DNA from 4 places in the Pseudomonas sp. OTU750018 genome. Region 4 is predicted to be linked to each of the others. Evidence: riboswitches for the same ligand, from Rfam matches in the RefSeq annotation. Region 4 holds a riboswitch; each other region holds the start of a gene.
What was found. A riboswitch is a leader RNA that binds a small molecule or an ion and turns the genes downstream of it on or off. The one in region 4 is predicted to bind cobalamin.
Positions count from the first base shown of each region.

Region 1: it holds a riboswitch for cobalamin, as region 4 does, so the genes downstream of both, HCI85_RS19130 (TonB-dependent receptor) here and HCI85_RS04995 (energy-coupling factor ABC transporter permease) in region 4, are expected to answer to the same signal.
Region 2: it holds a riboswitch for cobalamin, as region 4 does, so the genes downstream of both, cobG (precorrin-3B synthase) here and HCI85_RS04995 (energy-coupling factor ABC transporter permease) in region 4, are expected to answer to the same signal.
Region 3: it holds a riboswitch for cobalamin, as region 4 does, so the genes downstream of both, HCI85_RS15620 (TonB-dependent receptor) here and HCI85_RS04995 (energy-coupling factor ABC transporter permease) in region 4, are expected to answer to the same signal.

Region 1 covers NZ_JAAPAU010000004.1:64,584-66,778, forward strand. Annotated here, with positions in the region: gene HCI85_RS19130 (TonB-dependent receptor) at 1-921, opposite strand, end outside; cobalamin riboswitch at 1,022-1,235, opposite strand; gene dxs (1-deoxy-D-xylulose-5-phosphate synthase) at 1,302-2,195, opposite strand, start outside.
Region 2 covers NZ_JAAPAU010000003.1:27,527-29,721, reverse strand. Annotated here, with positions in the region: gene cobG (precorrin-3B synthase) at 1-1,065, opposite strand, end outside; cobalamin riboswitch at 1,162-1,349, opposite strand; gene cbiE (precorrin-6y C5,15-methyltransferase (decarboxylating) subunit CbiE) at 1,419-2,195, shown strand, end outside.
Region 3 covers NZ_JAAPAU010000003.1:23,725-25,919, forward strand. Annotated here, with positions in the region: gene HCI85_RS15620 (TonB-dependent receptor) at 1-1,220, opposite strand, end outside; cobalamin riboswitch at 1,375-1,579, opposite strand; gene HCI85_RS15625 ((2Fe-2S) ferredoxin domain-containing protein) at 1,711-2,195, opposite strand, start outside.
Region 4 covers NZ_JAAPAU010000001.1:1,029,380-1,031,574, forward strand. Annotated here, with positions in the region: gene HCI85_RS04990 (hypothetical protein) at 1-410, shown strand, start outside; gene HCI85_RS04995 (energy-coupling factor ABC transporter permease) at 415-1,095, opposite strand; cobalamin riboswitch at 1,151-1,358, opposite strand; gene HCI85_RS05000 (PaaI family thioesterase) at 1,391-1,846, opposite strand; gene HCI85_RS05005 (acyl-CoA dehydrogenase family protein) at 1,856-2,195, opposite strand, start outside.

The DNA.
Region 1 (2,195 bases), on a different contig from region 4:
AGTGCCTTGGATAAAAGGTGATGCGAACAGAGCGCCGACGCCATCGCTATCGCGGTAGCTGTAGTCGAAGTCGGCGGTCCAGTGCGTACCCAGATTCTGCTGGAAGGCCAGGCGCTGCACTTGAGTCTTGCTGTCGTTGAAGTCCTGCGGTGAGCCTGCGGCTTTACGGTCAGCGCGGCGTTGCGTTTCGGTCAGGCGGCCTGGGTAGCGCAACTCGTCATCAATGCTCTGCTGCTCGTACAGCGCCCAGCCATTGTCATGGTCGTAGCGCAAGCGGCCAAAGGCATTGCTGTAGCTGGCATTGTTGTTGTCGCGATAGCCATCCGTATGTCGGGACTCGCCGCTGCCGTAGAGCGATAAGCCGTGCCCCAGCTGTTGGTTGAAATGCCCACGGTATGCTTCCAGATCATGGCTGCCGCGACTGGTCTCAAGGTAGCCTTCATTCTCGCTGGGCTGACGGGTGATGATATTGATCACCCCGCCCACGGCTTGGTCGCCGTACAGCACGCTGCCGGCGCCGCGGATAATCTCGATTCGTTCGATATTGCTCAGCGGCACGCTATTGAGGTTGGCGGCTTCCTGGCTGGGGTTGTTCAGCCGGCGGCCATCCACCAATACCAAGGTGTTATTCGCCGCATTAGCGCCGAAGCCACGAAAGCTCAAAGAGACCCGATTGCCGTCGCCGAGCGTGTCTTGAATTTGCAGCCCCGCCTGGGTGCGCAGCACATCCACCAAGCTGCTGGCAGCGCTAATTTCGATCTGCTCACGGCTGATCACGGCGACGCTAGCCGGTGCCGGGGTTTGCAGCGGTGTGGCACGGGTAATCACCAGCGGCTGGGCTTGATAGGGCTGCGTCGCTTCAGCAGCCAGCGCCAGGCCAGGTGCAAGCGCCACAGCCAGGGTAAGACGGGACAATTTCACGTAGAGAATCCTCAAAAGATCAAACGACTTTTGAGGAGGGCAGGGGCAAGAACGGGCGCGCTGGCGCAGCCTGAGCTTGACGGTGATGCCCTCCGCAACACCAGTCACATCCAGCAAGGCCGGTCTCCGGGCTCTCGACGTGCGCCGCCTCGCCTTCCCGGGATAACCCAGTGGCGTTGAGGTGACGTGCAGAACGACTCTGCGGTCGATTACCGTTGCGGGGGCAGCGCCGGGGTTGCTCTTCGTGAGCGCACCGGCTTCCCGTTTAACGCCGCTTCACTGTGGAAGGGCGCACCTTGGCGGAAGTAAAACGCCGCGCACCTTAATGCGCGGGTGAATGAATTACAAGCAAGCCTGGCTCAGCTCTGGATGAGCGGTGCTCATGCAGAAAGCATGGCAAGGCGTGCGCGGACGGCAGCCTCGATACCGGCGGCATCCAATCCACATTCGGCGAGCATCTGCGCGGGCTTGGCGTGCTCGACGTAGTAGTCCGGCAGCCCCAGATGCAGCACCGGCTTGAGGATGTCGGCGTGAGCGAGAAACTCGCTGACCGCGCTGCCGGCACCGCCCATCACGCTGTTCTCTTCGATGGTCACCAGCAGTTCATGGCTGGCCGCCAGCTGGCGTACCAGGGCTTCGTCCAGCGGTTTGACAAAGCGCATATCGACCACCGTGGCATCCAGCACTTCGCCGACCTTGAGGGCTTCGGCCAGTTGTACGCCAAAGACCAGCAGGGCGGTTTTTTTGCCGTTGCGGCGAACGATGCCCTTGCCGATTTCCAGCGGTTCCAGGCCCGGCTCGATGGCGGCATTCGGACCGCTACCACGCGGATAACGGACGGCGGCCGGGCCATTGAACAGGTGACCGGTGGTGAGCATACGGCGCAGTTCGTTCTCATCGCTGGGTGTCATCACCAGCATGCCGGGGATGCAGCGCAGGTAGGCAATGTCGAAGCTGCCGGCGTGGGTCGGACCGTCTTCACCGACCAAGCCGGCGCGGTCAATGGCGAACAGTACATCGAGGTGCTGCACGGCCACATCGTGGATCAGCTGGTCATAGGCGCGTTGCAGGAAGGTCGAATAGATCGCCACCACCGGTTTGGCACCGTCGCAGGCCATGCCGGCCGCCAGGGTCACGGCATGCTGTTCGGCGATGGCCACGTCGAAATAGCGCTCGGGATAACGTTCGCTGAACGCCACCAGGTCCGAGCCTTCTTTCATCGCAGGGGTGATACCGACTAGGCGCGGATCTGTCGCGGCCATATCGCATAGCCA
Region 2 (2,195 bases), on a different contig from region 4:
CTTGGCGCAGGCGGTTGACCCGGTGCAGGCGATCAGATTGCTAAGTGGTTCCTGCGCATCGATCAGCAGGCCCAGTTCGCCCAGTGCGTGCAGCAGGTTGTCTGCCGAGTGCTCTGGGATATTCGGCAGCAGCAGACCCTGCCAGGGTGTCAGGCGCAGGCTGGCATCACCGTAGTGCTCGGCCAGATCGGCCAGGGCGTTGAGTTGCGCAGCGTTAATCCGGCCCACACGTGAGGAGGCGGCGACCATGCGCAGGCCGGCTTGCTGCTGTGGATAAATGCCGAGTACTGGATGTGGGTGGATCGAGGTGCGCTGCCAACTGAGTGGGGCCGCTTGCAGGGCGAAGGGCAGTCGCGCCTGTAGCTGTTGCAGCAACTGGCGGGCTGGAGTCACGGAGAGCAGCTGGCGCATACGGCTGTATTCGCTGCCGGCCAGTTCGAGGAAAAGCCTGAGCAGTTGCTCGATCATCGGCACGGCTTGCTCTGCGTCGACCACGCCTAGTGGCGGATCACCCGGGCAGCCGGCCAGGCCAAAGACCAGTCGGGCCGGCGTGCCGGGCAGGGCGCTTAGCCAGATATCGTGGGGGTGTTCGAGCATCGCCAGGGCTTCGCCGCCGTCCAGCTGCAGGGCGAACTTGGCCGACAGCCCATGCAGCGTCGGGGTGGTTTGCAGCAGCTCAAGCAGCGCGGCGGCCAGCGGGCGGGTGTCGAGTACGGCATGCGGATCGAGGCCGGCGGCGGGGCTGAGCAGCTGGTTGCGCACATCGTCGGCGGCCGGGTTGCTGGGGCCGAGGTCGGCGGCGAGCAGGCGCTCGATCAACTCGGCTTGCTGGCCGGGCAACACGCCACGAATCTGCAGATTGCTGCGGTTGGTCAGCTCCAGCACACCGCTGGCGCAGTGTTCGGCTGCCTCGGCGATGGCGCGTGCCTGTTGGCTGGTGATCACGCCGCCGGCCAGCTTGACCCGGCAGATGCCGCCGTCCAGCGCCGGAACGATACGCAGCAGGCCGGGACACGCGCTAGGACGTGGGTCGGGCAGGTCGGCGGAGGTTGGACGGTCGCGCAAAAAGGGTCACCAGCAACAAAGACGCGGCGACCGAACCAGCGAAATCCGCCCACAGGGGATTTCATGGCATCGGTACACCCCGCCCGATGTTGGCACTCGCGACTAGCGTCGTCGGCAGGTCTCCTGGCTGACAGGTCTTAATCTGCCGCGGCCTTCCCGGTTACCCAGTGGCACAGTTGCGGCAGACTCGCTGTTTACAGTTGCGGGGGCAGCCACGGTTTAACCGTGTTCCCTCTTAGGCCCTATGCACAATGGCGGCGGGCACCGACGAAGGCGCTATTATGCCCGCTTTGCGCGCAGGCACGACAGCCAGCTGGTCGGGCGGCGCGCTGATGACGGTTTGAGGAAAGCGCATGACGGCTTGGTTAACCCTGGTGGGTATAGGTGAAGACGGCTACGCCGGCCTGGGTGCGGCGGCGCGGTTGGCGCTGAGCGAGGCGCATTGCATCGTCGGCGGTGCCCGCCAGTTGGCGCTATTGCCTGCTGATCTGCCGGGGCAGCATGAGCTGTGGCCGAGCCCCTTTAGCCTGGAGCCGGTGCTGGCGCGGCGTGGTACGTCGGTGTGTGTACTGGCCAGCGGTGATCCGCTGTTCTATGGCGTTGGCGCGAGCCTGGCGCGGCAGCTGCCGGCTGAGGAATTGCGGGTATTTTCTGCGCCCTCATCCGTCTCACTGGCTGCTGCTCGCCTGGGTTGGCCACTGCAAGAAGTGACCGTGCTGTCGCTGGTGGCGCGGCCGTTGGCGGCGGTGCAGGCGCAGGTTTTCCCAGGCGCGCGGCTGCTGCTGTTGAGCAATGACGGCGACAGCCCGGCAGCCGTGGCCGAGTTGCTACGTGAACGCGGTTTTGGTCCCAGCCGTTTGACCGTGCTGGAGCACCTGGGCGGCGATCAGGAACGGCGCATCGATGGTCTGGCCAGCGATTGGGCATTGCCGCGCGTGGCCGATCTCAATCTGCTGGCAATCGACTTTGTGGCGGGTGCCGATGCGCGCCTGCTGCCGCTGACGCCGGGTTTGCCGGACGACGCCTATCAGCACGACGGCCAGCTGACCAAGCGCGACGTGCGCGCAATCACCCTGGCGCGCCTGGCGCCGCAACCCGGCGAGCTGCTTTGGGATGTCGGCGCCGGTTGC
Region 3 (2,195 bases), on a different contig from region 4:
GGATCGGTGCTCTGATACTGACCGCCACCGCTGCCGGCGAGCGGCACGCTGTCAGTAAAGCTGCTGGAAAAATCGTGCTGACGGGCGAAGTGAATACGGTTGTAGTCCACGCCCACCACGCTGCGGCTGTCCAGGCCAAACAGGGCGTGTTCCAAGGTGAAGGTCTGACGGTCGCCGACCTGCTCCTGGGTGTGCTTGATCTCGTAGAAGTCACTGCGCTTGACCTGATCGCCCGGCTGCCAGCGGTAGGACTCGGCATTGCGCCAGTAGCGTTGGGTTTTGATGTAGTAGAGCTGGTTGCTGGCGGTCAGGGCATCGTTGATGCGCCAGTCGCTGACCAGTCGGGTGATCTGGTCGTTGTAGCGAATCTCGGCGTTATCGACGTTGTAATTGCGCTCGCGCAGGCTCTCGCGGTACTGGCCGGCGACCAGCGGTGTGCCCAGGTAACGCTGCGGGTCCTGATCGCCCTGATCATGGGACAGGGTGAAACTCAGCGCATCGCTGGCATCCCAGCGCAGGGCCGCGCTCAACGCCTGGCTCTGCGACTCGCCATCATCGACCCAGCCATTGCTGGCCTGTTGATTGAGGTTGAGCCGGTAGCTCAACGCATCACTCAGCGAGCCGCCGCTGTCCAGCGCGGCCTGGCGACGGTCGTCGCTGCCGTAGCCGATACGCAGCTGGTTGCTGATGGCGCCGCTAAACGGCTTTTTCGGCACCACGTTGATCACCGCGCCGGTCGCGCCTTCACCGAAGAGCACCGAGGCCGGGCCGCGCAGCACGTCAACGCGCTCCACCGACCAGGTGTCGACCGGGAAGGTCACGGTGCCGGCCCCGACATACTGGCGGGTGCCGTCGTACAGCTGCATGGTCGCGCTGTGCCCGGTAAAGCCGCGCGCCGACAGTGCGGTGCCGCCATTGCCGGGGCTGCCGATGCTGCTGATGCCAGGGGTGCGGGTGACCGCATCCTGCACGCTGAGGTTGTTGCGTCCGCGCACCTGCGCGCCGCTCAGGCTGCTGGTGCTGGCCGGGGTTTGCAGGGCGCTCAGGCCCAAGCGCGAACCACTGCTGCTGGGCGTATGCAGATCGCTTTCGCCCTCCGCAGCAGCCTTGGCCTGAACGGTCGTGGCCGGCAGATTGACTGGAGATTCGCCCGCCACAGCCGAACCGGCCAGGCACAGGGCAAGGGAAACAGAGAGTTGAGACAGGGGATAGCGCGCCATGATGCTTCCATCGCAAAAGGGATAGGCACGGCAATCCCGATGGAAACGCGCAACAGCAAAACACGGGCGCGCAGGCACCCACGATCGGCGTCAACGCCCGCCCACCGCGGGTTGCCAAACAGTTGGGATGGCCGCTGCATCACGGGCAGCGTGCAACATCCCTAAGAATCAGGCCGGTCTCCGGGCTCGCGAGGGTCATGAAGCCATCGCCTTCCCATGCAGAAACTGCACAGTGGCATCGTGATGACTTCGCTCGCTTACCGTTGCGGGGGCAGCGTCGGACTAGCCCAAAGGGCGCACCGACTTCCCGTTTAACCTCACGCACGGCGGCGTGAGACACCTGAAACGGCGCGGATATGACCATTCAGGCCAATCCGCGTCAAGTTTTTAGCTGTTGCCGAATGGCTCTACAGCAGTCATTTCAGCCTTGATCAAGGCGTAAGCGTAGGGTGGACAACGCGAAGCTTTCCACCATTCGTGGCGCAGTGACTCAGCCCTTATCAATCCGCAGCTCAGGCACGGCGCGGCCGGCCACCAGACGCTCGTCGACCAGGCGAATCACCGCAGCCTCGTCACGGATACCGAACCACTCGCCCTGCGGATAAAGGCTCGCGCTCGGCCCCATATCGCAGGGGAACTGACATTGGCTACGGGTGATGTGCACACCGCCCTCGCACTCCAGCTTGCCGGCAGTCTTGAGGCGCTGACGCAGGGTTTTCCACAGACCCAGCGCGCCCTTGCGTGTGCAGCGCGGACCGTTGCACAGCAGCAGACGCTGGGCGTGCGGCGGAATGTGCGACCAGGCGTGCTGCGCCGGCACGGCGGGTACATCACTGCAGGCCGTATGCAGTTCTGGGCACTCAAGCAGCGCGGCCAGGCCATCGAGCCAGGCGTCTTCCATCGCCGTGCAGACCACAAACACCGACGCGCCATCAGTGCGCTCGGCGATCTGCTCACGTAGCCAATCACGGTGAG
Region 4 (2,195 bases):
AGGCGCTGTTCCACCGGCAGAACCTTAACGCTGCAGCGGCAGCGCCAAGCAGTAGTCCAAGTAGCAGCGCCACACGCGATCCGGCGCTGATCGGCACCTGGGTACACGAGAAGATCATCAACAGCGGCGGTGCCAATTTCGCTTCAATGACCACCCAGATGATTCTGCAACTGAGTGATGACGGCAGCGTTTCGCAGTGGACGCGCAGTGTGGCAGGTGGCGCTGATTGGAACTACGACAGCCCTGGCGAGCTGCAATACAGCGGCCGCTGGCAGAGCAACAACGGCTTGTTGGAAGTGCAGATGCAGGGTCGCAGTGACTATCAGCCTGCCGCCTACTATCGCTTCAGTGACCAGTACCTGGTCACTGAGAGCAACACCGGCAAGCTGATCTGGCAGCGCCGCCAGTAGTCAATCAGGCCGACTGATGCAGACGCGTGTTGAACAGCGGCCCACGGCTATAAGCGGACAGTGCCTTGGCAGCGGCCAGCACACCCAGATCAACCAGTGGCTCGATCAGGATCACGCTCATATAGGCCAGACCAAAACTACCCACGGCCGCCAGGTTCTCACCGGAGAAACCGTTGCCATAGAACGCCCAGAAGCCGACCCAGGCGACGATGCCACCCTGATAGGCGGTCGACAGCGCCAACGCCTGTTTGTAGGAGAGGTCTACATAGGCGGTGCCCGGCGCGATAATGCGCTTGGCCAGCACACTGATCGCCCACAGCGGCACCAGCAGCGTGGTGACGTTCATGCCGTACTGCGGCAGGTCAAACTGAGCAAACAGCAGCCCCTGCAGTAATAAGCCGAGCGCCAGACCAACAGCCGTGGCACCCGCGCCAAACAGCAGCAGCAGTGTCGAGCCGAGGATCAGGTGCACCTCGGAAACCCCGACCGCATGGTGCGGAAAGACCTCGAAGAAGCAGAACACCAAGGCGGTGGTTAGCAGGCTACGCAGCGCTAAGGCGGCAGCGCCACCGTTGCTGCGTACGCTGTCGAGGGCAAGTTTGGCCGTAAGGCCAAAGGCACCTGCGGCGGTTGCATAACTGAGGAAGAGTTTGGCGCCAGTAACGACTTCTGGTTCGATGTGCATAGCGATTCCTGTACCGCGCCCACCGCGCGATGATCCGGATTGAGGGGATGGGCATAAGCGCCCGACTTCGATGGCAGGTCTCCTGGCTCACGGCTTGATACTCCACCCGCCTTCCCAACCTTGCGGTCAGTGGCATCTGGGCGTCGCTCGCCGTTTACAGTTGCGGGGGCAGCCATGGCTTCGGCACCGGTTGTGGTGCTTTCCATGTTCCCTTTTCATCCAGTCGCATCACACGGGCTGGAACCATCGGCGGCCACCTTACCCGGCGGCCGCGGGAAATGACAGAGCCTGGCGTTTACCGCGCAGGTAAACCAACGGACTGAGTAGCGCCTGACGCCGTATGGAGCAAGCAAGTGAAGACACCACTGGCGTTGGCGCACAGCAGCCCCTGAGCATCGTGCAGCGTGGCCTGTACCGCGACATGTCGCCCTTCGCGCTGCTGCACGCGGGCTTCGGTTCGCAGCGGCAAAGCCGCAAGACCAATCGGGCGCAGGTAATTCACCTGCAGGCTGGCGGTCACGTAGACCTCCTCGGCACAGGCTTGCGAATACACCGCCAACCCCAACGCCGCATCGAACAGCGTGGCGGTGTAGCCGCCATGCACACCGCCAAGCGGATTGAAGTGCACAGCCGGCGGCTGACTGCTGAAGCTCGCCACCCCGGCTGCGGCCTGCAGCTGAGCGATACCGTAGTCCGCACCGATATCACCGGCCAGCCAGGCCTTTAATCGCTCAAAGAGACTGCTGTGCATGCTCAGGCCTCAGATCAGGTGCGGCGTACTGCGCACCACCAGCGCCTCGACATTCACCCCACGCGGCAGAGTGCCGTAGACCCGGCCGCCCTGCCCGCCCAAACGGCTGGCTATAAAGGCATCGCTTACCACCGAATTGCCGGCTTCCAGCAGCAGCTTGGCCTGTAGCGCCAGGGCCACGTCTTCGGTCAACTGACGGGCGCGGTACTGGATATCAGCGGTGTCGCGAAAGTCCGCCTGCAGCTTGGCGATATGCGCCTTGAGGCGGGCATCAGCATGACCGTCACCGAGTTCATCGAACAGTGCATCGAGCACACCGGGCTCCTTGGACAGTGCACGCAGCACGTCC